Regions from separate parts of the Sodalis sp. RH20 genome, predicted to be linked through region 1. Evidence: predicted binding sites of a transcription regulator. Region 1 holds the regulator's gene; the other holds the start of a gene.
The links. The regulator LexA, encoded in region 1, represses DNA repair genes until DNA is damaged. The targets are predictions, from matches to a motif close to TNCTGTATGTACATACAGNA.

Region 1 (11,397 bases):
TCCGCCGCAGCCGACAGTCGTGTGGCGGTTTATTCTCCAGGTCAATCGCAGCCCGTGGTCCTGACGGGGATTAATACCCTCCAGCAGCTGACCCTGGATCCGAAACTGGCCGGGCGTACCTGGTGGCCCGGCACCGTTATCGCGGAAAACCTGGCCACCGCCGTCCAGCAGGAGCAACAGCGGCAATTGCTGGCGCGCCTGAGCGCCCTGAGCGCCGATTTCCGCCAGGACAACGACTTGGATCTGGCCGATGCCGTTGATCGGGTGCGCGGCCAGATCGCCGCCCTGAAGGTGACCGGGCGTCAGTTCGTCTCGCTGGACGCGGACGTGATTCGCCTGCAGACCGGCGCCAACCGCAGGCTCGTGGGCGACTACAGCCTGTATACGCTGGCTAAGCCGACCAGCGTTTATGTGTTCGGCGCGGTGACGCCCACCGGTTCACAGCCGTTTCAGGTGGGTCGCGATGCGGATGATTATCTGCAGACCCACCAGCGCCTGAGCGGAGCCGAAAGAAGTTATGCCTGGATAATCCTGCCGGATGGGCAGGCCAAATCGGTGCCGGTGGCCTACTGGAACCGGCGCCACAATGAAGTGGCGCCGGGCAGTGCGATTTACGTGGGTTTTTCCTCGTGGTCATTGCCGCGGGCCTATCAGGACGTAAACGAAAAAATTGTTTCCTTGCTGACACACCGGATCCCTGACTGATGAAAACACAATATCTATTAAGTCTCATCGCGCTGTCAGTGGCCTCCGCTTGCCAGGCGGCCTCCTATACCGAGCCGCTGGGGCCATCGCAGATGGATATGGGCGGCGCCGGATTATTGCAAACCCCCTCCGGGCGCATGGCGAAGGACGGTGAATTCAGCCTGAACTACCGGGATAACGATCAGTACCGCTTTTATTCCATCAACGTGCAGCTGTTCCCCTGGCTTGAAAGTACTATCCGCTATACCGACGTCCGTACCCGGCAATACAGCGGCAATGAGAACTTCAGCGGCGATCAAACCTATAAAGATAAGGGCATCGATTTCAAGCTGCGGTTATGGGAGGAAGGATACTGGCTGCCCGAGACATCGGTGGGTATCCGTGATTTTGGCGGTACCGGCCTGTTTGACAGCGAGTTTATCGCCGCCAGCAAAGCCTGGGGCCCCCTGGACTTCACCCTGGGGCTTGGTTGGGGCTACCTGGGCAATAGCGGCAATGTGAAAAACCCGTTCTGCGAAGTTTCCGATGGCTACTGTACCCGCAATAATGCCCACCGCAGCGCCGGTTCATTTAACGGCGGCGACTTCTTCCATGGCCCGGCCTCGCTGTTTGGCGGCGTGGAATACCAAACGCCGTGGCAGCCGCTGCGCCTTAAGCTGGAATATGAAGGCAATGATTACGAAGGGGATTTTGCCGGCCGGCTGAAGCAGGACTCGCCGGTCAATGTCGGCGCCATATACCGGCTTGGCAAATGGACGGATCTTAACCTGAGCTATGAACGCGGCAATACCGTGATGTTCGGCGTGACGCTTCGCACCAACTTTAACGACCTGACCCAGCAGCACCGCGACAGCGAAAAACCGGCATATGCGCCGCAGCCGCAGACCGACATGCTCCAGCATCAGGTGGTGGCGCAGCAGCTGACCGATATGGACAGCAACGCCGGTTTTGCCGGCCCGCATATCCAGGTTAAAGATCGCACCTTGTATATGACCGGCGAGCAGTATAAGTACCGGGATAATGCAGAGGGTGTCGATCGCGCCAATCGGATCCTGGTCAATAACCTGCCGGAGAATATCGATAAGCTGAAGGTGACCCAGACCCGGCAGAACCTGCCGCTGGTGACCACGGAAACCGACGTGAAGAGTTTGCAAGACACGCTGGCGGGCTACCCCCTGGGGCATGAGCAGCCGCTCAAGCAGCGCCGCACCGAGCCGGATGTGCCGAAAAACGCCGAACAGGGTTACTATATCGAACGGGACCGCCTGCAGCTTGGCTGGGCGCCGGTGCTTAACCAATCGTTCGGCGGGCCGGAATCGTTTTATATGTATCAAATCGGCGTCGAAGGCTCGGCCAATTATTGGCTGACCGACCACTGGGTGACTTCCGGTACCCTGTTCGGCAATATCACCAATAACTATGACCGGTTTAAGTTCACCGCGCCGCCGAGCGACTCGCATTTGCCGCGCGTCCGTACCCGGATTCGGGAATATGTGCAGAACGATGTTTATATCAGCAACCTGCAAACCACCTATATGGATCGCCTGGGCGACGGCTGGTACGGCCAGCTCTACGGCGGCTACCTGGAAATGATGTACGGCGGCGTCGGCGGTGAAGTACTGTATCGCCCGCTGGACAAGAACTGGGCGGTGGGTCTTGACGGTAACTACGTCAAGCAGCGCGACTGGGACAATATGATGCAGTTCGCCGACTATACCGTGGCGACCGGCAACCTGACCGGCTACTGGCAGCCCGGCTTTTTGGACGGCGTACTGGTTAAAGCCAGCGTCGGACGATACCTGGCCAAGGATAAGGGCGTCACCTTCGATGTCTCGCGCCGCTTCGACAGCGGGGTCACCGCCGGCGCCTTTGCCACCTTTACCAATGTCTCCAAAGAGGACTATGGCGAAGGGTCGTTTACCAAAGGATTCTATCTCTCGATTCCGTTGGATCTGCTGACGCCGACGCCGAACCGCAGCCGGGCGCAGCTGAACTGGATCCCGCTGACGCGTGACGGCGGCCAGATGGTCGGCCGGAAATACTATCTGTACGGTCTAACCGAAGAACGTTCGCCGGCGCTGGAATAGCGGCGGGCAGATCTGATTTTAACGGCCTCCCTGCGGAGGCCTTTTTTTTGCCGCCGGCGCCTTAGCGCCCGGCGACCGGTATATTGCCGCCTGAAGAAACGCATTCTTCCCGCATCGGCAGGTTAATAAAATGGCGTTCTGAGCTACAATATCGGAGCTGACCACCTGAAACCATGGGGAACAGGATGACGGACGATCCCTCTATCGCCTTATTGGCATCCATCACCTGGCTGACTGACCAGGATCCGCCGCCATCGCCCGCCCTGGCGGACTGGTTGATGGAACAAGGGTCGATGACCCGGCGCCTCGAGCGCCATTGCCGGCGGGTTACCATCCGCCGCGGCCGCGAAGGTTATTTCCCGGCCCAGGCGCTGGGAGACGATATCGCTCTGTTGCCGCCAAGCGATCGCTACTGGCTGCGCGAAATCGTCTTATGCGGCGATGAACGGCCCTGGCTGGCCGGCCGCACCTTGGTGCCCGAAAACGCCATGAACGGAGCGGAGTGGGCGCTCACCACGCTGGGAGATATCCCCCTGGGCCGCTGGCTGTTCCGCGGCCGGGCGCCGGAGCGGGACTTTATCCAACTGGGCCGCGCTGACGGCCTGTGGGCGCGGCGCTCCTGCCTGCGGCCGGACGGTAAGCCGTTATTGCTGACCGAACTGTTTTTACCCCAAGCCCCGCTGTATTGTTAAGCGCCGTGCGAGAATGATGAAGTAAAGGAGAAATAAGTGGAACAAAGCGCCACGATGGGCAAATGGCAGGCCTGGTGCCGCCTGATGCGCATTGATAAACCCATTGGTTCTCTGTTATTGCTTTGGCCGACCCTGTGGGCTTTATGGCTGGCGGGAAGCGGCACGCCCGCTTTCGGCACGCTGGTGGTATTTGTCCTCGGGGTGTTTTTCATGCGCGCCGCGGGGTGTGTCGTCAATGATTATGCCGATCGCAAGATAGACGGCCACGTCAAGCGTACGGCATCCCGCCCTTTGCCCAGCGGTCTTATCAGCGAAAAAGAAGCCAAGATCATCTTTGTGGTCCTGGTGGGGGTGTCGTTTGGGCTGGTGCTGACGCTTAATACCATGACCATTGCGCTATCGGTGGCGGGACTGGCGCTGGCCTGGGCGTACCCCTTTATGAAGCGGGTAACCCATCTGCCGCAACTGGTGCTGGGCGCGGCGTTCGGCTGGTCGATACCGATGGGCTACGCGGCGGTCAGTGAGTCCTTACCTCTTTCCTGCTGGCTGCTGTTTGCCGCCAATATCCTCTGGACGGTGGCGTACGATACGCAGTACGCCATGGTGGATCGCGATGACGATATCCGTATCGGCGTCAAATCCACCGCCATCCTTTTTGGGCGCCATGACAAACTGATTATCGGCCTGCTGCAAGCGGCGACGCTGCTGTTGCTGGTCTGGCTGGGAATACGGTCTGCGCTGGGGGTGATGTTCTATACGTCCCTGGCGCTGGCGGGGGCGTTATTTGTCTATCAGCAAAAACTGATCGCGCGGCGGGAACGGGATGCCTGTTTTAAAGCTTTTTTAAACAATAACCTGGTGGGCATGCTGATTTTTATCGGTATTGCCCTGAGTTTTTTCGGCCAGGGCCGTTTATAGCAGCGCGGTAAAGACGGGCGATGCGTCGGCATACGCCCGTTGCTTTCTTACACCGTGGACGGGGAGGCGTCTTCCGGCGTTGCGGCCAGCAGGCTGGCGCTGTTAATGGTCAGCTGTACCTCCGGCGTCATCAGTTCGCTCAGGATTTCGCTCATCTCATTGACCTTCTCGCCGATGGCATCGCCGGTGTCGCTAATATAATGTTCATCCCGCAGCGTCGCCACCAGGGTGGAGAATACCGCTTTATCAAAAAACTCCGGCGCGTTGATGCCATGCAACACCGAAAGTCGCTGGGCCATAATCCGGCTTTCCTTCTCCAATGTGCCGCGATTGATCCGGGGATTAAAACGCAGCAATGAAAAGGTAATGGCATACCGTTGCAATGTCTCGCGCACGCCCGCCGCCAGCAGTTGCAAGGTAAATGATTGCGGAGGGTTCAAGAACAACCGCCCCTCGCGCTCGGCAATCAGCTCCTGGCGCGACAGTTCCCCGATGAGCGCGTCGATGACCGGGCCGAGCTGCGACGTCTCGTAGCGCATGAACAGCTCGGCTTTCATCAGTGGGTAAAGCAAATCGATACGGCGTGCCAGCTGCGCGCGATCGATGCCGGGATGGCCGATAATGATACTGGCGACCAACGCGGGCAGGATAAACAGATGCTGGATATTATTGCGGTAATAGGTCATCAGTACCGCCTGCTCGCGGGACAGGTAGATGATATCGCCAATGGTATCCTGCTCGACGCTGAATTTGTTCATCGCCAGGGCATGCTCCAATAGGTCCTGCGCCGTGGTGTCCGGCACCGTGACGTCATCGGCGTAGGGCACATTGCGCATCAGTTCCAGATAGCAGGCCAACTGCTGCAAAAGCTGCTCGCGGGTTAACGAACGCTGGCGGGAGGCCAGCAACACCGTGGAACACAGGTTGATGGCGTTTGCCGCCGCGGCGTTATTAATGCGCACCATGATTTTCGCGGCGATGTCATCCACCGCCGGCGCCAGCCAGCCGGGACGCTGGGCTTCGATGGGGTCGATGGAATCACGCCAGTGCGGTACCTGCTGGTTAAGATAGGCGCTTAACGACAGCGGCTCGCCAAAATTGACATAACCCTGTCCCAGGTTGCGTAACTTACGTAAACCGCGCACCATCTGCACAAAGCCTTCTTTTTCCTTGGTGGCGCCCCGTAATTCCTTGGCGTAGGTCGCCACTTCCATAACATGTTCATAGCCGACATAGATGGGCACCAGCGTAATAGGCCGGTTGCCGCCGCGCAGCATCGCCTGGATGGTCATGGTCAATGTGCCGGTCTTGGGATCGAGCAGGCGCCCGGTACGCGACCGCCCGCCTTCCATAAAATATTCCACCGAATAACCCCGGGTAAATAACTCACCCAGATATTCGCGGAATATGGTGGAGTAAAGTTTATTGCCCTTGAAGGTACGCCGGATAAAAAACGCGCCCAGCCGACGAAAAATCGGACCCGCCGGCCAGAAGTTCAGGTTAATGCCGGCGGCGATATGCGGCGGCACCAGCCCCTGATGATACAGGACATAGGACAGCAGCAGATAATCCATATGGCTGCGGTGACAGGGCACATAGACAATCTCATGGCCGTCCTCGGCCAGTTGCCGGACGCGTTCGGCATTGCGCACGTGCAGGCCCTGGTATAGCCGGTTCCAGGTCCAGCTTAATACCCGATCCGACAAGCGCACGGCTTCATAGGAAAAATCCGCCGCAATTTCTTCCATCAGCTCGATGGCGTTTTGCTGCGCTTTATCCGTCGAGATTTTTTTGGCGCGGGCTTCGTCCTCCACGGCTTTTTCAATCGCCTTGGACGCCAGCAGCTTATTAAATAAATCCTGACGGACAGGCAGTCGCGGCCCCACAGCCACCAGGCGTTGGCGGGCAAAATGAATCATGGCGACGCGTGCCAGCTTCTGCGCGATGGTTTTATCGGTGCCATGCTCGGTCGCCATATAGCGCATGGACAGCGGACGGGAAAAACGCACAAAGCTGTCGCGCCCCAACCACAAGACGGCGATAAACTTCTGGAAACCATTGAGGAGGCGCAACTGGGGCGCCGGCTGGTTCAGCTGCGCTTCACGGCCGGGCGATCGTCCGAACATAACGGATACCGGCACCATCTGGACATCAAGCTGCGGATTATTGCGATGTAAATCCAGATAATCGTGAAACAGCTTCACGGATTCCAGTTTTTCGGAAAAATAGCGAAAAATACGGGGGCCATCGTGGATAAAGACGTAGCGCGGCAAGACGACGCCATCGATCTCTATCGGTATCAGCGGATCGGACAACCCCAGTTGCAGACATTGCGCGCGCAGGGTGAGCAGGTCCGTCTTGGAGTTATAGGGCAAAACATACATCATTGGCCGCAGCGGGTCCAAGCCGGCTTCTTGCCGGGGATTGGCGGGAATGGCTTTACTCCGCACCAGTAGCCTGAGCGGTAAATTCAACAACGTATAATAAATAGTACGCCAGCCTGACATATCTTCGTGAAGCCTCTTGTTAGCATTGCGCCACAAGAATACCAGAAACCGCGCGACAGATCTGTGGTGATGCGAACGAGAAGAAACGGTAATATAGGCACAATTTTTCTTTAGCGCGCAAAATTATGGCAAACCAAACCAACGGACTTCGGCGCATCTTTAACGCCATGGGCTATTCCATAAAAGGATATCGCGCCGCCTGGCGGCATGAAGCCGCTTTTCGCCAGGAAGTGGTGGTTGCCGTGGTGGCGGTTGCCCTTGCCTGTTACCTGGAGCCAGAACCCGTGGCGCGGATTTTATTGATCGGTTCGGTATGGCTGGTGCTGATCGTTGAGATCGTGAATAGTGCTATTGAAGCGGTGGTGGATCGCATCGGGCCGGAGCTGCATCCACTTTCTGGCCGGGCGAAGGACCTGGGCTCGGCGGCGGTGACCCTGGCCATTGTTTTGGCGCTGTTCGTGTGGATAACGCTGTTATGGCGGTATATTCCTTAAAATGGCCGGCGCGGCCGGTCGTCGGCAGGGTTTTATCACATTTTGCAACGCTTGTGGTTTTCAATTGCTGCGGACCTGTATATACTCACAGAAAGACTGTATAAACAAACAGGGGACGGAATGAAAGCATTAACCGCCAGACAACAAGAGGTATTTGACCTCATCCGCGATCATCTTGCGCAAACCGGCATGCCGCCGACCCGGGCGGAGATCGCGCATCGTCTGGGATTTAAATCCCCTAACGCCGCCGAAGAGCACCTTAAGGCGCTGGCGCGCAAGGGCGCCATTGAAATCGTTTCCGGCGCCTCGCGCGGCATCCGGTTATTGATAGAAGAAGAAACCGGCCTGCCGCTGATCGGCCGCGTGGCCGCCGGAGAACCCCTGCTGGCCGAACAGCATATCGAAAGCCATTACCAGATCGATCCCGATCTGTTTAAGCCCCACGCGGATTTCCTGCTGCGTGTCAGCGGCATGTCCATGAAGGATATCGGCATCATGGACGGCGATCTGCTGGCGGTGCATAAAACCCAGGATGCCCATAACGGTCAGGTCGTGGTGGCGCGAATCAATGACGAGGTCACGGTAAAACGCCTGAAAAGACACGGTAACATCGTTGAGTTGCTACCGGAAAACAGCGAGTTTTCGCCCATTATTGTCGATTTGCGCGAGCAGGAAATGTCCATCGAAGGTTTAGCGGTCGGCGTTATCCGCAACGGCAACTGGATTTAACTCACGGTGCTCCATGGCATCCTGAATATCCCTTATCCCGCGTCAGCGAGGATTTTATGGCGGATAACCGGCGACGCGGAATGCGGGTTCGCCGCCATAAAAGTGCTGCGGCGCGGCCGCTGCCGCTAGCGGTATTTATATTTAGTTACAATTAGCGGTGTACGGGCTGATACCTTCTACCTACTGTTTTATTTCACCTTATAGCCCATACGGCGTTTATAACCCTGCCAATATGGTCTAATCATCTGCTGAATAAACCTTATGCCAAATCCCCTGCTATACTTTAGACATAGGGTTAACTTATGACATGCAGGTTTTGGGACGCAATACGTGTCCTCGCTATGCGCTAACAAAACCTGGAGTGGCAGATGTTGACTGAGAAACCGATAACCAAGGAGAACTCCGATGAACAAAGATCAAGCCAGCGGTAATTGGAAACAGTTCAAAGGTAAAATGAAAGAACAATGGGGTAAGCTTACTGACGATGATCTGACGGTAGTTGAAGGTAAACGCGATCAGTTAATCGGTAAGATCCAGGAACGTTACGGTTACGGTAAAGAAGCCGCGGAAACGGAAGTAAAGGACTGGGAAACACGTAACAAATATCGTTGGTAATGATTTTTGGAAATCATGACTAATGATGACTAATGCATATTCACTGTGCGGTTATGGCTTCCTTAAGTGTTCCTACCCAAAGGTACAAGGACGTACCACCTATTTAATATGATCCTATCAGCATTCCTCTGTTTTGCGGCCTCTCCAATGTATTAACCAAACGCGTTATCTCACTTCAGCCATAATAAACGTCATTTGCTCCCGGGTTCTTGTAAAAGCCAAAATGGGACGCTAGCGTTTCTTTATCGCTACGCTATGATCGTGTCCGCAGTCCTGGGGATTGTCACAAGCTTGCACTTCGGCGCATAAGGTACAAAACCCGTGTGCCTCGACGACATTATGGCGCATGGCGAAACCCGTGGCTTGCGCCATTTTTTGCAAAATATCTTCAATGCCTTCGGTTGATTGTTCAGTCACCTGGCCGCAGCGATCGCAGATAAAGAAGGCGGAGGTGTGACTGGGCTGCTCAAAATGGTGGCAAAGAACAAAGCTGTTAGTGGATTCCACTCTATGGATAAAACCTTGTTCCAGAAGGAAATCCAGCGCGCGGTAAATTGTCGGCGGCTTTGCCTGCGGTTCCGTCGCCCGCAGCAGATCAAGCAGGTCGTAAGCACTGATCGCGCCATCCTGCTGTGTCATCAGGCGCAACACTTCCAGTCGCTGTGGCGTCAGGCGCACGTTGCGTTGCTCACATAATTGTTCAGCCTGGCTGAGCAATTGAGACTGATCGGTGGTATTCATAGCGTTTCCCCCACTGCTGATTTCCGCCCTCTATCTTATCATGAAGGCGGAAAAACGCCGAATATTGGCGTGTTTTAACCCATATTGTCACCGGCAAAAGGGTGAGGGGACGGGGATCGGGGGCAGGTTTCTTTAGCTGTGGCGTTCGAACGGAGCCGCTGGTTTTCATCAAACGGGATAACGGATATTGATACTATCTGTGACGCTGTTGGCAATAGCAATTAAATGGTATATCACCTGTTTATTACTGGCCTTGGTTTTCCGCTTAATATTTATTTTGTGAGAAGAAAGCGTTTTTTCTTTAATGTGCAATTGGGTACAGATATACATGGTGTCATAACCTGACATCCACATGGTTAAAATTTCTACTTCGGTCTTGCTAAAACGCAGCGGAGAGAACCCGATGGCGGAATCGTCATTGCGCCAGGCTTTGGTGTCCATAAAGTAACGGATTATCATTAACAATGTGCTGATCTTTATAAATTTTGATAAAATAATCACATTGTCCCTGATTGGCACGAAATCATGGAACTTAATATTCTCATTACCAATGAAAATAAAAAAAAGCGTCAAAGGCCGTTCGTCAATAATGGATTTTAATCCTTCTCCATCCCCTTGATACTGATAAGAGTTTTGATTAATAAAAACTATCGAAGGATTGGCGTTTTTGCATCTCATTCGCAACGTGCTGATATTGTCCACATCGCGAATGGCGCCTTTGATACCGCTTGCCGACAATGAGCTTTTAAGCGCGCATTTAGTATAAGTGCAAGGATCGAGTATAAATACTGTCATAATAATATCTGCAATTAGATTCATCCTGAAATAAAAAGGATTCGGATAAAAAATGACATAGGGGAATATTAAAATATAAAAATTACTGTCTATATCGATTTATCATTTTTCAACCTTTTATCAGCATGGCTGGATAAATTTGAATTAAGATCATGTGATAAATGATTATGATCGCTTTGTAAATCACTTGGGGAGGTATTGGGATGAAATGGTGCTTATTTGAGACGCCGTGGCCTTTTCGCGCATTCTGGAAGCATGATTATTTAACAATCTTTAAACATTTACCTATGTTTAGTAAGCATTAAACATTAACATGTTTGATGAATCGCCGCATTGGGTGTTCGCTACCTAATAGGGTTTCTGTGATACACTACACAGATAATCTCCCTGTATTCCTTAAACCCATTTTTATGCCTGCATATGACGTTATGACATTTTCAACCGAGGCTAACAGCCGGCTGGCCGTAGCGCCATTTTCCCCGCAGCGCTTTTCCGTCGCGCCGATGCTGGACTGGACCGATCGTCACTGCCGCTATTTTCTGCGCCAGCTGACCCGTCATGCATTGCTGTATACGGAGATGGTGACCACCGGCGCATTGCTATACGGCAAGGGCGACTACCTGGCCTATAACGAGGCCGAGCATCCGGTGGCGTTGCAATTGGGCGGCAGCGAGCCGGATGCATTGGCGCAATGCGCGCGCATGGGCGCGCTGCGCGGTTATGACGAAATTAATCTTAATGTCGGCTGCCCTTCCGACCGGGTACAAAACGGCCGCTTCGGCGCCTGCCTGATGGCTGAGCGCGAGCGGGTGGCCCATTGTATCGCCGCTATGCGCTCGGCGGTGTCGATTCCGGTGACAGTGAAAACCCGTATTGGTATAGACGAACAGGATAGTTATGAATTCTTGTGCGAGTTTATCCAGACTGTGGCTGAGCAGGGCGGCTGCGAGACCTTTATTATCCATGCGCGTAAGGCGTGGCTATCGGGGCTGAGCCCGAAGGAAAATCGCGAGATACCGCCGCTGGATTATGAACGCGTCTATCAGCTAAAACGCGATTTTCCTTCCTTGACGTTTGCCATTAATGGCGGCATCACGACGCTTGACGACGCCCA
Region 2 (11,397 bases), 1.4 Mb from region 1:
CGGAATTTATCGCAATCCAGCACTTCGCGCAGGTATACCGTCTGGCGGCGCTTGTTCGGCAATTCCAAGCCGACGTAAGGTTTGCCGGGGATCACTTCCACCACCCGCACCGCCACCGCCGACAGGGAGCGCGCCAAATCCCGCGACAGATTGGAAATGCGCGCCGCTTTCACGCCCGGCGCCAGGTCCAGCTCGAAGCGAGTAATAACCGGACCGGGAGAAATACCGACCACCTCGGCCTTCACGCGGTAGTCCGCCAGCCGCGCTTCAACCAGCCGCGCGGTTTGCTCCAGCGCGAACATATCCACCGGTTCGTCCTCCACCGGCGGCGACGTTAACAGGTCCAGCGTCGGCAGCGGCGTGGTGGGCTTGTGCAACGGTTGTTCATTACGCATCAGGAAGGGATGGATCAGGCTGTCCATGGCGGGCGCCGCCGGCTGAACCACCGCGCGCCCTCCCACCGGCGACGGCAATGGCGCCGGCGCGGCGCCTGCCCCTAGCCGTGCCGAAGGCTGGACATGCCCGTCCGACAGCGCGTCCTCATCGTCGGCCGGATAATCCTCTGCGCGGGAATGAGCCTGCTCGTCATAACCGCCGGGAACATGCCCGGCCGCGGTCGACGCGCCGGAACCGAACTCGTGACCAGGCTGCGTGGAGGGCGTAAACCGGGCTGCGAGAGTATCATCCACCCGATCGGCCCGCGGCGGCGGAGCGAACGCCGCAGGCGCATCAATGCCGGCCGGCGGCGAAACCGGCGATGTCGGCATGGCCCGTTCGTCGGCGTCCGCCACGTAACGCATCTCCTGCCGGCGTTGAAATTCGGCGGCCAGCTGCTGTTGCTGCCAGGCGTCTTCTTCCTCGTCGTCGCCCTCGTTCCCGGCCGCGCCATAGCGTTGTTCCTGCTGCTGCAGAAATTCCTGGTGCAGCGCCGATTGCTGGGCGGCGGCTTGTTCTTCCTCGGACTGCGGCGCCTGCGACAGCGCGTCTTCTTCCTGCGGGCGTTGCTGCGCCGTCGCCGTCGCGTTGCGCTGCGACGGCAGCTTGATGCCAAACGAGGCAAGCTCCCGGCGCGTGGGGATGCGTACCCGGTTAGGACGCGGCAATTCAGGACCGATGCCCTGCTTGACCTGCGGATTTTCGTCGCTGGTGGCGCTGAACGCCGGCATAAAGGTCAGCGCGGCGGCGTCATAAGGCGGCGTGGAAGCAGTGACCTGCCCGCTGCTGCGCTGCGCCACGTTGAAATCGTATGGCGTGTGCGATTCGTCACCGTCGTGCTGCCAGTCGCCCATCTGCGGACCATCATCGTCTTCATCGGGAAAGCCGCCCTGGGAAGGAGGAACGGACGGTGCGTCCGGCAACTCAAAACGATATTGCGGGATAGCCTGCGCGGACGCCGACTGGGGGGCCGGCGCGGCGGGCTGCTGGGAGTAGACGGCGGCAGGCGCGGGGCCGGCCGCAGGGGCCGCCACCGGCGGCGACACCGCGCCCGGCGGCGTGACGGCCAGCGGGTCGCCGGTCTGCTCGGCGAGCTCCGGATGGCTGGACGTGGCGGAAGGCCCCGCCACCGTGCCGATAGCCGCGGGAGCGGCATCAGGCTTGGTCCCGGCGGCATCAGGGCCGGAGGTCGCCAGCAGCGGGTCAAGCGCGTCCAACGCTTCGGCGCGGACCGCGTCGTCCCCTGCGGCCTCCAGGTCTTCGTCATCGTACTCGTCGTCGTAGTCCCGCTCGTCGCGGCGGGAGCGGTTCGACATAAATGTCAGGCAACCCATGACCACGCCGCCGATTTTTTCGGCAATGGTGAGCCAGGACCAGCCGGTAAACAGGGTCAGGCCGGACGCCCATACGCAGAGCAGGGTCAGGGTGGCGCCGATGCCGTTAAACCACGGCAGCATGGCGTTGCTGAGCAGGCTGCCGATCACGCCGCCCGAGGCAAAGTAATAGAGATCGTCGACATTGAGCGCGGCCAGGCCGCATGAGGTCAGGATCAGCGCCAGCGTCCCAATCAGCCGCAGCGATAGGGCAAAATAGTCCACATAGTCCTGCTCTTCCCGCTGGCGAAACGACGTCCAGCAGAAAATCAGCATCAGCGGCGGAAGGGCATAGGCCAGCACGCCGAAGGTGAAGAACAGCGTATCGGCAAACCAGGCGCCGATGCCGCCCCCCAGGTTATGGATAGGACCATGCCAGGCAGTTTGCGACCAACTGGGGTCGGAAGGGTTGAAACTGACTAGGGAAATCATCAAATAGAGGGCAAAAATCGCCATGACAATCAGAACAGCCTCGAGTAACCGGCGACTGCTGCTGAGCGTTTTCAATTCAACTTCTTTATCTTCTGTATATTCCTGGCTCAAGAAAGGCTCTCCAGGGTTATCTATGCCGATATAACCGATATAATAGCTTAATAACAGCGCCGGCCGTCATGCCGCCGGCGCTGAAACTGTATGAATGCACAGGAGTGTAACCATAAAACGTGAAATTTGCACCTGTGTTATGACTTAGCGTGTCTTAATGACCAGCCGGTTGCTCTGCTTCACTTCTTCCATCACCACGTAGGTACGCGTATCGTTGACCCCCGGCAGGCGCAACAGCGTCTCGCCCAGCAGTTTACGATAGGCCGACATATCAGGCACCCGCGTTTTCAGCAGATAGTCGAAATCACCCGAAACCAAATGGCATTCCTGAATTTCTTCCAGCTTTTGTACGGCGGTATTGAATTGCTCAAACACATCGGGCGCACCCCGGTTAAGGGTAATCTCCACAAACACCAGTAAAGACGCATCAAGATAATGTGGATTAAGTAAAGCGGTATACCCTTGGATGAAACCCTGGCGCTCAAGACGGCGCACGCGTTCCAGGCAAGGTGTTGGGGATAATCCAACCCGTTTAGAAAGTTCGACGTTTGATATCCGGCCATCCTTTTGCAACTCATTGAGGATGTTACGGTCAATACGATCGAGATCCTTTCCCGGGCGCTTTTTATTGTCTACCATTATTATTGTCTCTCTTAGTACCTTCCCTGTGCTTGCCACACCCCTGCCGACTTCAATGTATCAGGGTTTGCTTTAAGACCCGTTGTCTGTTTTATTTTAGGGCCAACTGTTTCAACTGCCTTGCTAACTGCCTGTCCGAAACCAACGCATCATTTTCCTTACCCTGATGTTTTCGCAAAAGCGCAGCGTATTGTCAAAGTAAAACGATAAAAATCAGAACAACATGCCGATTAAATCCTGCGGAAACACATTGTCCGGGGCTTAAGGGCTCTTTTTAGCCCGATAATGTCCTAATTGATGGTAAAATCCGCCTATCGATAGTCCATAACGATGATAAAAATCGCCAACAACTTTTTGCATCCTTTTCATTGTCTGGTAACTTTCTTATCATCGACGAGTTGGGATCTAAGCGGTGAGTTAAACGAGGAAAATATGTCTACGGCGAAACACAGTAAATTAATTATCCTGGGGTCGGGACCGGCGGGATATACCGCCGCGGTTTATGCCGCCCGCGCCAACCTGCATCCGGTGCTGATAACCGGTATGGAACAAGGCGGCCAGCTGACCACCACCACCGAGGTCGAGAACTGGCCGGGCGATCCGGAAGGGCTGACCGGACCTTCGCTGATGGAGCGCATGTACGCCCACGCCGTAAAATTCAACACCGAAATCATTTTCGATCATATTAACCAGGTCGATTTACAAAACCGCCCTTTCCGGCTGACCGGCGATACCGGTGAATTTACCTGTGACGCCCTGATTATCGCCACCGGCGCATCCGCGCGCTATATCGGCCTGCCGTCGGAGGAAGCCTATAAGGGCAAAGGCGTATCCGCCTGCGCCACCTGCGACGGTTTCTTCTACCGCCAGCAAAAAGTCGCGGTGGTCGGCGGCGGCAATACGGCCGTGGAAGAAGCGCTGTATCTGTCCAATATCGCCACCGAGGTGCATCTGATCCACCGGCGCGATATCTTCCGCGCGGAAAAAATCCTGATCGATCGCCTGATGGATAAGGTCGCCAGCGGCAGTATCGTGCTGCATACCGGCCGCACCCTGGAAGAAGTGGTGGGAGATGAAATGGGCGTGACCGGCGTGCGGCTGAAGAACGTCGTCAGCGGCGTGGTCGACACGCTGGCGGTCGCCGGCGTATTTATCGCCATCGGTCATCATCCCAATACGGCGATTTTCGGCAACCAGCTGGAGCTGGAGAACGGCTATATCCGCGTACAGTCCGGTATTGCGGGCAACGCCACCCAGACCAGCATTCCGGGCGTATTTGCCGCGGGCGACGTGATGGACCATATCTACCGCCAGGCGATTACCTCGGCCGGCACCGGCTGCATGGCGGCGCTGGACGCTGAACGTTATCTGGACGGGTTGGTGCCGGTAAACGATCGGTAAGGGCGTTTCGAGGCGCGGCGTTGATGCGCGGTTCCTGTCGCCACAACCAGCCCGTTTTTTGGACCGTCCGGGACGCGCTCCCGGCGCGACCCTGAGCTTGAGCCGCTCCCGGCGGCTCATCCAGCCGGGCTTTGTGCCGCCAGCGCACGCTATGCCGTTACAACGTCAAAACCACTGTTTGCAACGTTAACGCTTTCTTTTTGTTTTATGTGATATTTGATACCGGGAGGGGATGGCGCTACTGCCATCCCCTTGTCGCATGCCGGCGCCCGGCATACCATGAAAACGCCCAACTTATGGCATGCGAAAAAGCGGCAGAATTTCATATCCCCACGGCGCCGTCCAGTCGGCTGAAATGCCGTTGCGCCCGCAGGCAAAGGTCCCCTGATAAATGTCATTATTATTTTCACCTCCGCCGCAACAGGGTAATATGTCGGCACGCTGGAGAACGCCTGCCCTTTTCCGGCTTTTCGCTTCCCCACATGGGATTTTCGACTTACATACACATCACACCGGCTGAAATTGTCTTCAATGAATAAAAACCGACAGCAAGTGCTTGTCCGCTGGCTCAAGTCGCAAAGCGCGCTGGTAAAGCGCTGGCTTCGTTTCTCTTTACTGCTGGGCCTGCTGAGCGGCCTGGTTATCATCGCCCAGGCCTGGGTATTGGCTTATCTGCTGCAGGCGCTGATTGTCGGGCAGCAGCCGCGCGAGGCGCTTACGGGCTGGTTTATCGCCATGGCGGCGCTGTTTGCGCTGCGGGCGTTGGCAGGCTGGCTGCGCGAGCGGGTCGGTTTTATCGCCGGACAGGTGCTGAGACGGGAAATACGCCGCCAGGTGCTGGATCGGCTGGAACTGCTGGGCCCCGCCTGGATCCAGGGCAAACCCGCCGGCAGTTGGAGCAGCCTTCTGCTTGAGCAGATTGAGGACATGCAGGATTATTATGCGCGCTATCTGCCGCAAATGTATCTGGCGGGCCTGGTGCCGCTGCTGATTTTACTGGCGGTGTTCCCGGTGAACTGGATGGCCGGGCTGATATTATTTTGCACCGCGCCGCTGATCCCCTTGTTTATGGCGCTGGTGGGGATGGGCGCCGCCGACGCCAACCGCCGCAACTTCCTGGCGCTGGCCCGGCTGTCGGGCTATTTCCTCGATCGCCTGCGCGGCCTGGACACGCTAAGACTGTTTGATCGCGCGCAGGCGGAAACCGAGCATATCAGCCGCGCCACCAACGATTTCCGTTTACGTACCATGGAAGTCCTGCGGCTGGCGTTTCTTTCCTCCGGTGTGCTGGAATTTTTTGCCTCGATTTCCATTGCGGTGGTGGCGGTGTATTTTGGCTTTTCGTATCTCGGCGAGCTTCACTTCGGCAGCTACGGCACCGGCGTCACCTTGTTCGCCGGTTTCCTGGTCTTGATACTGGCGCCGGAGTTTTTTCAGCCGCTGCGGGATTTAGGCGCTTTTTACCACGCCAAGGCCCAGGCGGTGGGCGCGGCGGAATCGCTGGTTGCCTTTCTCGAGACCGACGTGCAGTCGCAGGGCGCGGGTCTCGCCGCGCCCGTCCTGGGCCCCATCGGCCTGCGCGCCGAACAACTGGTCATCATGGCGCCGGACGGCACGGCGCTGGCCGGCCCGCTGAATTTCACGCTGGAACCCGGCCGGCGATTGGCCATCGTCGGGCAAAGCGGGGCCGGCAAAAGTTCGCTGTTACATGTGCTGTTGGGATTCCTGCCCTACCAGGGTTCATTGCGCGTTAACGGCCATGAGCTGCGCGACCTGTCGCCGTCGCATTGGCGCAGCCAACTGAGCTGGATCAGCCAAGACCCGTTCCTGCCCGCGCCGACGCTGAAGGATAATATCCTGCTCGGGCGGCCCGACGCGGATGCCGCCGTTCTAAAACAGGCGGTGGAGCAGGCCTATATCAGCGAATTTTTACCGCTGCTGCCGCAGGGACTGGATACCGTGCTTGGCGACAATGCCGCGCGCCTGTCCGTCGGCCAGGCGCAGCGTGTCGCCCTGGGACGCGCCCTGCTGCAATCCCCGGCGCTGATGCTGCTCGACGAACCGACCGCCAGCCTGGACGCCCACAGCGAAAAGCTGGTCACGGCGGCGCTGGACCGGGCATCCCGGCGGCACACCACGATACTGGTCACCCATCAACTGGCGGATATCCGCGATTTCGATGATATCTGGGTCATGGGCAACGGCCAAATCGTGCAGCAGGGACGCTATGCGCAGTTGGCCTCTTTACCCGGCCCCTTTGCCGACCTGCTGGCCTATCGTCGCGGAGGACTCTGACTATGCGCGTATTATTCCCCTTCCTGGCCCTGTATCGCCGCCATGCCGGCCAGATTGCCCTGGGCATGCTCCTGGCCATCGTCACGCTGCTGGCCAGCATCGGCCTGCTCAGCCTGTCCGGCTGGTTCCTGGCCGGCTCGGCGCTGGCGGGCATGGCGGGCTTATACAGCTTTAACTATATGCTGCCGGCCGCCGGGGTGCGCGGCGCAGCCATAACCCGCACCGCCGGCCGCTGGGCGGAACGGGTGGTCAGCCATGACGCCACTTTCCGCGTCTTGCAGCATTTGCGCATCTACACCTTTCAAAAAATCCTGCCGCTTTCCCCCGGCGCGCTGGCCGGTTTTCGCCAGGCGGAGCTGCTTAACCGCCTGGTGGCGGATGTCGATACCCTGGATCACCTCTATTTACGCGTCCTCTCGCCCCTGCTGAGCGCTTTTGTGGTGATTCTGGTGGTCACCGTGGGGCTAAGCTGGCTCGACGCCTCCCTGGCCCTGACATTGGGCGCAATCATGCTGGCGGTGCTGCTGATCGTCCCTCCGCTGTTCTATCGGGCCGGGAAGCCGGTGGGGGAAGCGCTGACCCGGCTGCGCGCCGATTACCGGCAGCACCTGGCCACCTGGCTGCAGGGCAATGCCGAACTAACGGTTTACGGCGCCGCCGCGCGCTACCGCGGGCAATTGGACGAGACTGAACGGCGCTGGCAGCAACGTCAGCGGCAGCAGGCCAACCTGGCCGCCCTGGCGCAGGGGATGCTGACGCTGATAACCGGCATGGCGGTCACCTTGATTTTGTGGCTTGCCGCCGCCGGCATCGGCGGCGACAGTCATCCCGGCGCGCTGATTGCGTTGTTCGTGTTTACCACGCTGGCGGCGTTCGAAGCGCTTGGCCCGGTAGCCGGCGCCTTTCAGCATCTCGGCCAGGTTATCGCCTCGGCCGGACGTATCGCCGACGTCATCGGCCGCGACCCGGCGGTGGTTTTCCCGGCCGACGGACCGGCGGCCGGCGGCGATGCCGCGCTGGTCCTCGACGCCGTCGGTTTCCGTTATCCCGATCAGCCGCTGCCGGCGGTTGCCGGGGTGTCGTTGCGGATAAACGCGGGAGAACATATCGCCATCCTGGGCCACACCGGCAGCGGCAAATCCACCCTGCTGCAATTGCTGACCCGCGCCTGGGACGTGGACCGCGGGCAAATTCTGTTAAACGGTCAATCCCTGGCGCGCTGGAGTGAACCGGCGCTGCGCGCCATGATGAGCGTGGTGCCCCAGCGGGTGCATATTTTCAACGCCACGCTGCGCGACAATCTGCTGTTGGGCGCGGCCCAGGCGGACGACGCGCGGCTGGCCCATATCCTTTCGCTTCTGGGGCTGGACAAGCTCCTGGAAAACCAAGGCCTCGACGCCTGGCTGGGCGAAGGCGGACGGCAGTTATCCGGTGGTGAACAGCGGCGGCTCGGCATCGCCCGCGCCCTGCTCCACGACGCGCCGCTGCTGCTGCTCGACGAACCGACCGAAGGGCTGGACGCCGCCACCGAACGGCGTGTATTGGACGCGTTGCATCAGTTGGGCCGGGCCAAGACCCTGGTGATTATCACCCATCGGCTGCAGGGCCTGGATATGATGGATAGAATTTATGTCATGGATCGGGGCGGGATCGCTGAACAAGGCTCCCATGCGACGCTGATGGCGGAAAAGGGGCGGTATTTTCGTTATCACTCTTCGGGTGGCGTATAATTATCGCTAAAGCGGACGGTTGAGGAGAATAAAAAATAAGCGCTATGCGACTGTACCGGCTTTCTCCGGATTCAATACGATTTCCCGCGCCGACATCCGCGCTGCATGAACCCAACGGGCTGTTGGCCTTCGGCGGGGATCTTTCCCCAGAGCGCCTGCTGGCCGCCTATCAACTGGGCATTTTTCCCTGGTACTCGCCGGGGGATGCCATCTTGTGGTGGTCGCCGGATCCCCGCGCGGTGCTGTTCCCGGAGGAATTCCATATCAGCCGCAGCCTGAAACGTTTTCTCAGGCACAGCCCGTTTCGCGTTACGCTCAACCAGGCGTTTGCCGAGGTGATCGCCGCCTGCGCCGAACGGGGCATAGAAGGCACCTGGATTGGCCCCGAGGTGGTTTTGGCCTATCGCCGCCTGCATGCCCTGGGACAGGCTCACTCGGTGGAAGTCTGGCAGGGCGATGAACTGGTGGGCGGTATGTACGGCGTGGCGCAGGGCGCCCTGTTCTGCGGCGAATCCATGTTCAGCCGCCGGGACAACGCGTCCAAGACGGCGTTGCTGACTTTTTGCCGTTTCTTTAGGCAACAAGGGGGAAAACTGATAGACTGTCAGGTATTGAACTCACACACGGCCTCGTTAGGCGCACGGGAAATACCGCGACGCGACTATCTGACCCTGCTGAGTCAGTTACACCCTTTAACGCTGGCACCCCATTGCTGGCAACCACAAACCCTCTCTGCCGGCAGCGTAGACAGCGACCCCGATCGTTGTGAATAATGCGGCGTTCTTCATCACTTCTTTACATAATGAGGGTTTTTCGGCATTATCTTGCCGGTTAAAAACTATGGTATTTAAACCTAGAGGATTCGATGGCCAAAGAAGACAATATTGAAATGCAAGGCACGGTACTGGATACATTGCCTAACACCATGTTCCGTGTGGAATTGGAAAACGGGCATGTGGTAACCGCTCATATCTCCGGTAAAATGCGCAAAAACTATATCCGCATCCTGACGGGCGACAAAGTCACTGTTGAGCTGACCCCGTACGACCTGAGCAAAGGCCGCATTGTCTTCCGTAGCCGCTGATAGGCTTCCTTACCGCCGATATGCGCCGTGCGGGCGTTTATCCGCGCCGACCTGATACTCCATAATGATACCTGCCGGTGCCGGAACACGGCCCGGCCCCCTGTCGCGCAGCCGGACCTCGTCCGCCGCCGCTCCGCTGGGGGAATAAAAAAAGGCGATGCAGCGCATCGCCTTTTTATCTTGCCCGTTACCCGCTGATCGGGGTTTAGTGGACCACGCCTTCCGCTTTGCGTTTTTGCGCGCTGAGGAAATGGTAGGTCAGCTCTTTCTTGTCCTTGTTCAGCTCTACGGTGACTGAACCGCCATCGACCAGCGACCCGAACAGCAGTTCGTTGGCCAGAGGCTTCTTCAGGTTCTCCTGCATCACCCTGGCCATCGGCCGCGCGCCCATGGACTTGTCATAGCCCTTGGTGGACAGCCAGTCGCGGGCTTCATCGCTGACTTCCAGCGACACGCCCTTGGCATCCAGCTGCGCCTGCAGTTCCACGATAAACTTGTCCACCACCAATTGGATGATTTCCGGCGACAAGTGATTAAACCAAATCACGTTATCCAGGCGGTTGCGGAATTCAGGGGTAAAGATCTTCTTGATCTCGCCCATGGCATCCGTACTGTTATCCTGCTGGATCATACCGATAGACTGGCGCGTGGTTTCCTGCACCCCGGCATTGGTGGTCATCACCACTATAACGTTGCGGAAGTCCGCCTTACGGCCATTGTTATCGGTCAGCGTACCGTTGTCCATCACCTGCAGCAGCAGATTGAACACGTCCGGATGCGCTTTCTCGATTTCATCAAGCAGCAGCACGGCGTGCGGATGCTTGAGGACCGCATCGGTCAACAGGCCGCCCTGGTCGTAGCCCACATATCCCGGAGGCGCGCCGATCAGCCGGCTGACCGTATGACGCTCCATATATTCGGACATATCAAAGCGCAGCAGCTCGATATCAAGCGCTTTCGCCAGTTGCACCGTGACTTCGGTTTTACCCACGCCGGTCGGACCCGCGAACAGGAAGGAACCTACCGGCTTATGATCCTGGCCCAGCCCGGCGCGGCTCATCTTGATCGCTTCGGTCAGCGCCTCGATGGCCTTATCCTGTCCGAACACCAGCATCTTCAGGCGTTCGTTCAGGTGCTTGAGCACATCGCGATCGCTGGAGGAGACGGTTTTTTCCGGAATCCGCGCGATACGCGCCACCACCGATTCGATATCCGCCACGTTAACGGTCTTTTTACGTTTGCTCACCGGCATCAGCCGGCTGCGGGCGCCCGCCTCATCGATAACATCAATGGCCTTGTCGGGCAGATGGCGATCGTTGATGTATTTCACCGCCAGCTCAACCGCCGCGCGCACCGCCTTGGCGGTATAACGCACGTCATGATGGGCCTCATATTTTGGCTTAAGCCCGGTCAGGATCTGCACGGTCTCTTCCACCGACGGTTCGGTGATATCAATTTTCTGGAAGCGACGCGCCAGCGCCCGATCCTTTTCGAAAATATTACTGAATTCCTGGTAGGTGGTGGACCCCATGACCCGGATCTTGCCGCTGGAAAGCAGCGGTTTGATCAGGTTAGCCGCATCGACCTGACCGCCCGAAGCGGCGCCGGCGCCGATGATGGTGTGGATCTCATCGATAAACAGGATGCTGTTTTTATCTGATTCAAGCTGCTTGAGCAGGGCCTTGAAGCGCTTCTCGAAGTCGCCGCGGTATTTCGTGCCGGCCAGCAACGAGCCGATATCGAGTGAATAAATCGTGCAGTCGGCGATAACCTCGGGCACGTCGCCCTGGACGATGCGCCAGGCCAGGCCTTCCGCAATCGCCGTTTTACCGACGCCGGATTCGCCCACCAGCAGCGGGTTGTTTTTACGGCGACGGCATAATACCTGTACGGTACG

Region 2: the regulator LexA is predicted to act here: its motif matches at 2,436-2,455, upstream of ACL2XM_RS14030 (DNA translocase FtsK 4TM domain-containing protein).

Annotation. Positions count from the first base shown of each region.
Region 1 is NZ_CP178733.1:4,447,674-4,459,070, reverse strand. Features, by position in the region: gene ACL2XM_RS20345 (capsule biosynthesis GfcC D2 domain-containing protein) at 1-705, shown strand, start outside; gene ACL2XM_RS20340 (YjbH domain-containing protein) at 705-2,792, shown strand; gene ubiC (chorismate lyase) at 2,978-3,484, shown strand; gene ubiA (4-hydroxybenzoate octaprenyltransferase) at 3,539-4,402, shown strand; gene plsB (glycerol-3-phosphate 1-O-acyltransferase PlsB) at 4,450-6,909, opposite strand; gene ACL2XM_RS20320 (diacylglycerol kinase) at 7,035-7,403, shown strand; gene lexA (transcriptional repressor LexA) at 7,524-8,132, shown strand; gene ACL2XM_RS20310 (CsbD family protein) at 8,538-8,747, shown strand; gene zur (zinc uptake transcriptional repressor Zur) at 8,979-9,488, opposite strand; gene rcsA (transcriptional regulator RcsA) at 9,657-10,283, opposite strand; gene dusA (tRNA dihydrouridine(20/20a) synthase DusA) at 10,712-11,397, shown strand, end outside.
Region 2 is NZ_CP178733.1:3,040,609-3,052,005, forward strand. Features, by position in the region: gene ACL2XM_RS14030 (DNA translocase FtsK 4TM domain-containing protein) at 1-2,351, opposite strand, end outside; gene lrp (leucine-responsive transcriptional regulator Lrp) at 2,496-2,990, opposite strand; gene trxB (thioredoxin-disulfide reductase) at 3,423-4,391, shown strand; gene cydD (heme ABC transporter permease/ATP-binding protein CydD) at 4,923-6,686, shown strand; gene cydC (heme ABC transporter ATP-binding protein/permease CydC) at 6,689-8,416, shown strand; gene aat (leucyl/phenylalanyl-tRNA--protein transferase) at 8,461-9,189, shown strand; gene infA (translation initiation factor IF-1) at 9,282-9,500, shown strand; gene clpA (ATP-dependent Clp protease ATP-binding subunit ClpA) at 9,706-11,397, opposite strand, start outside.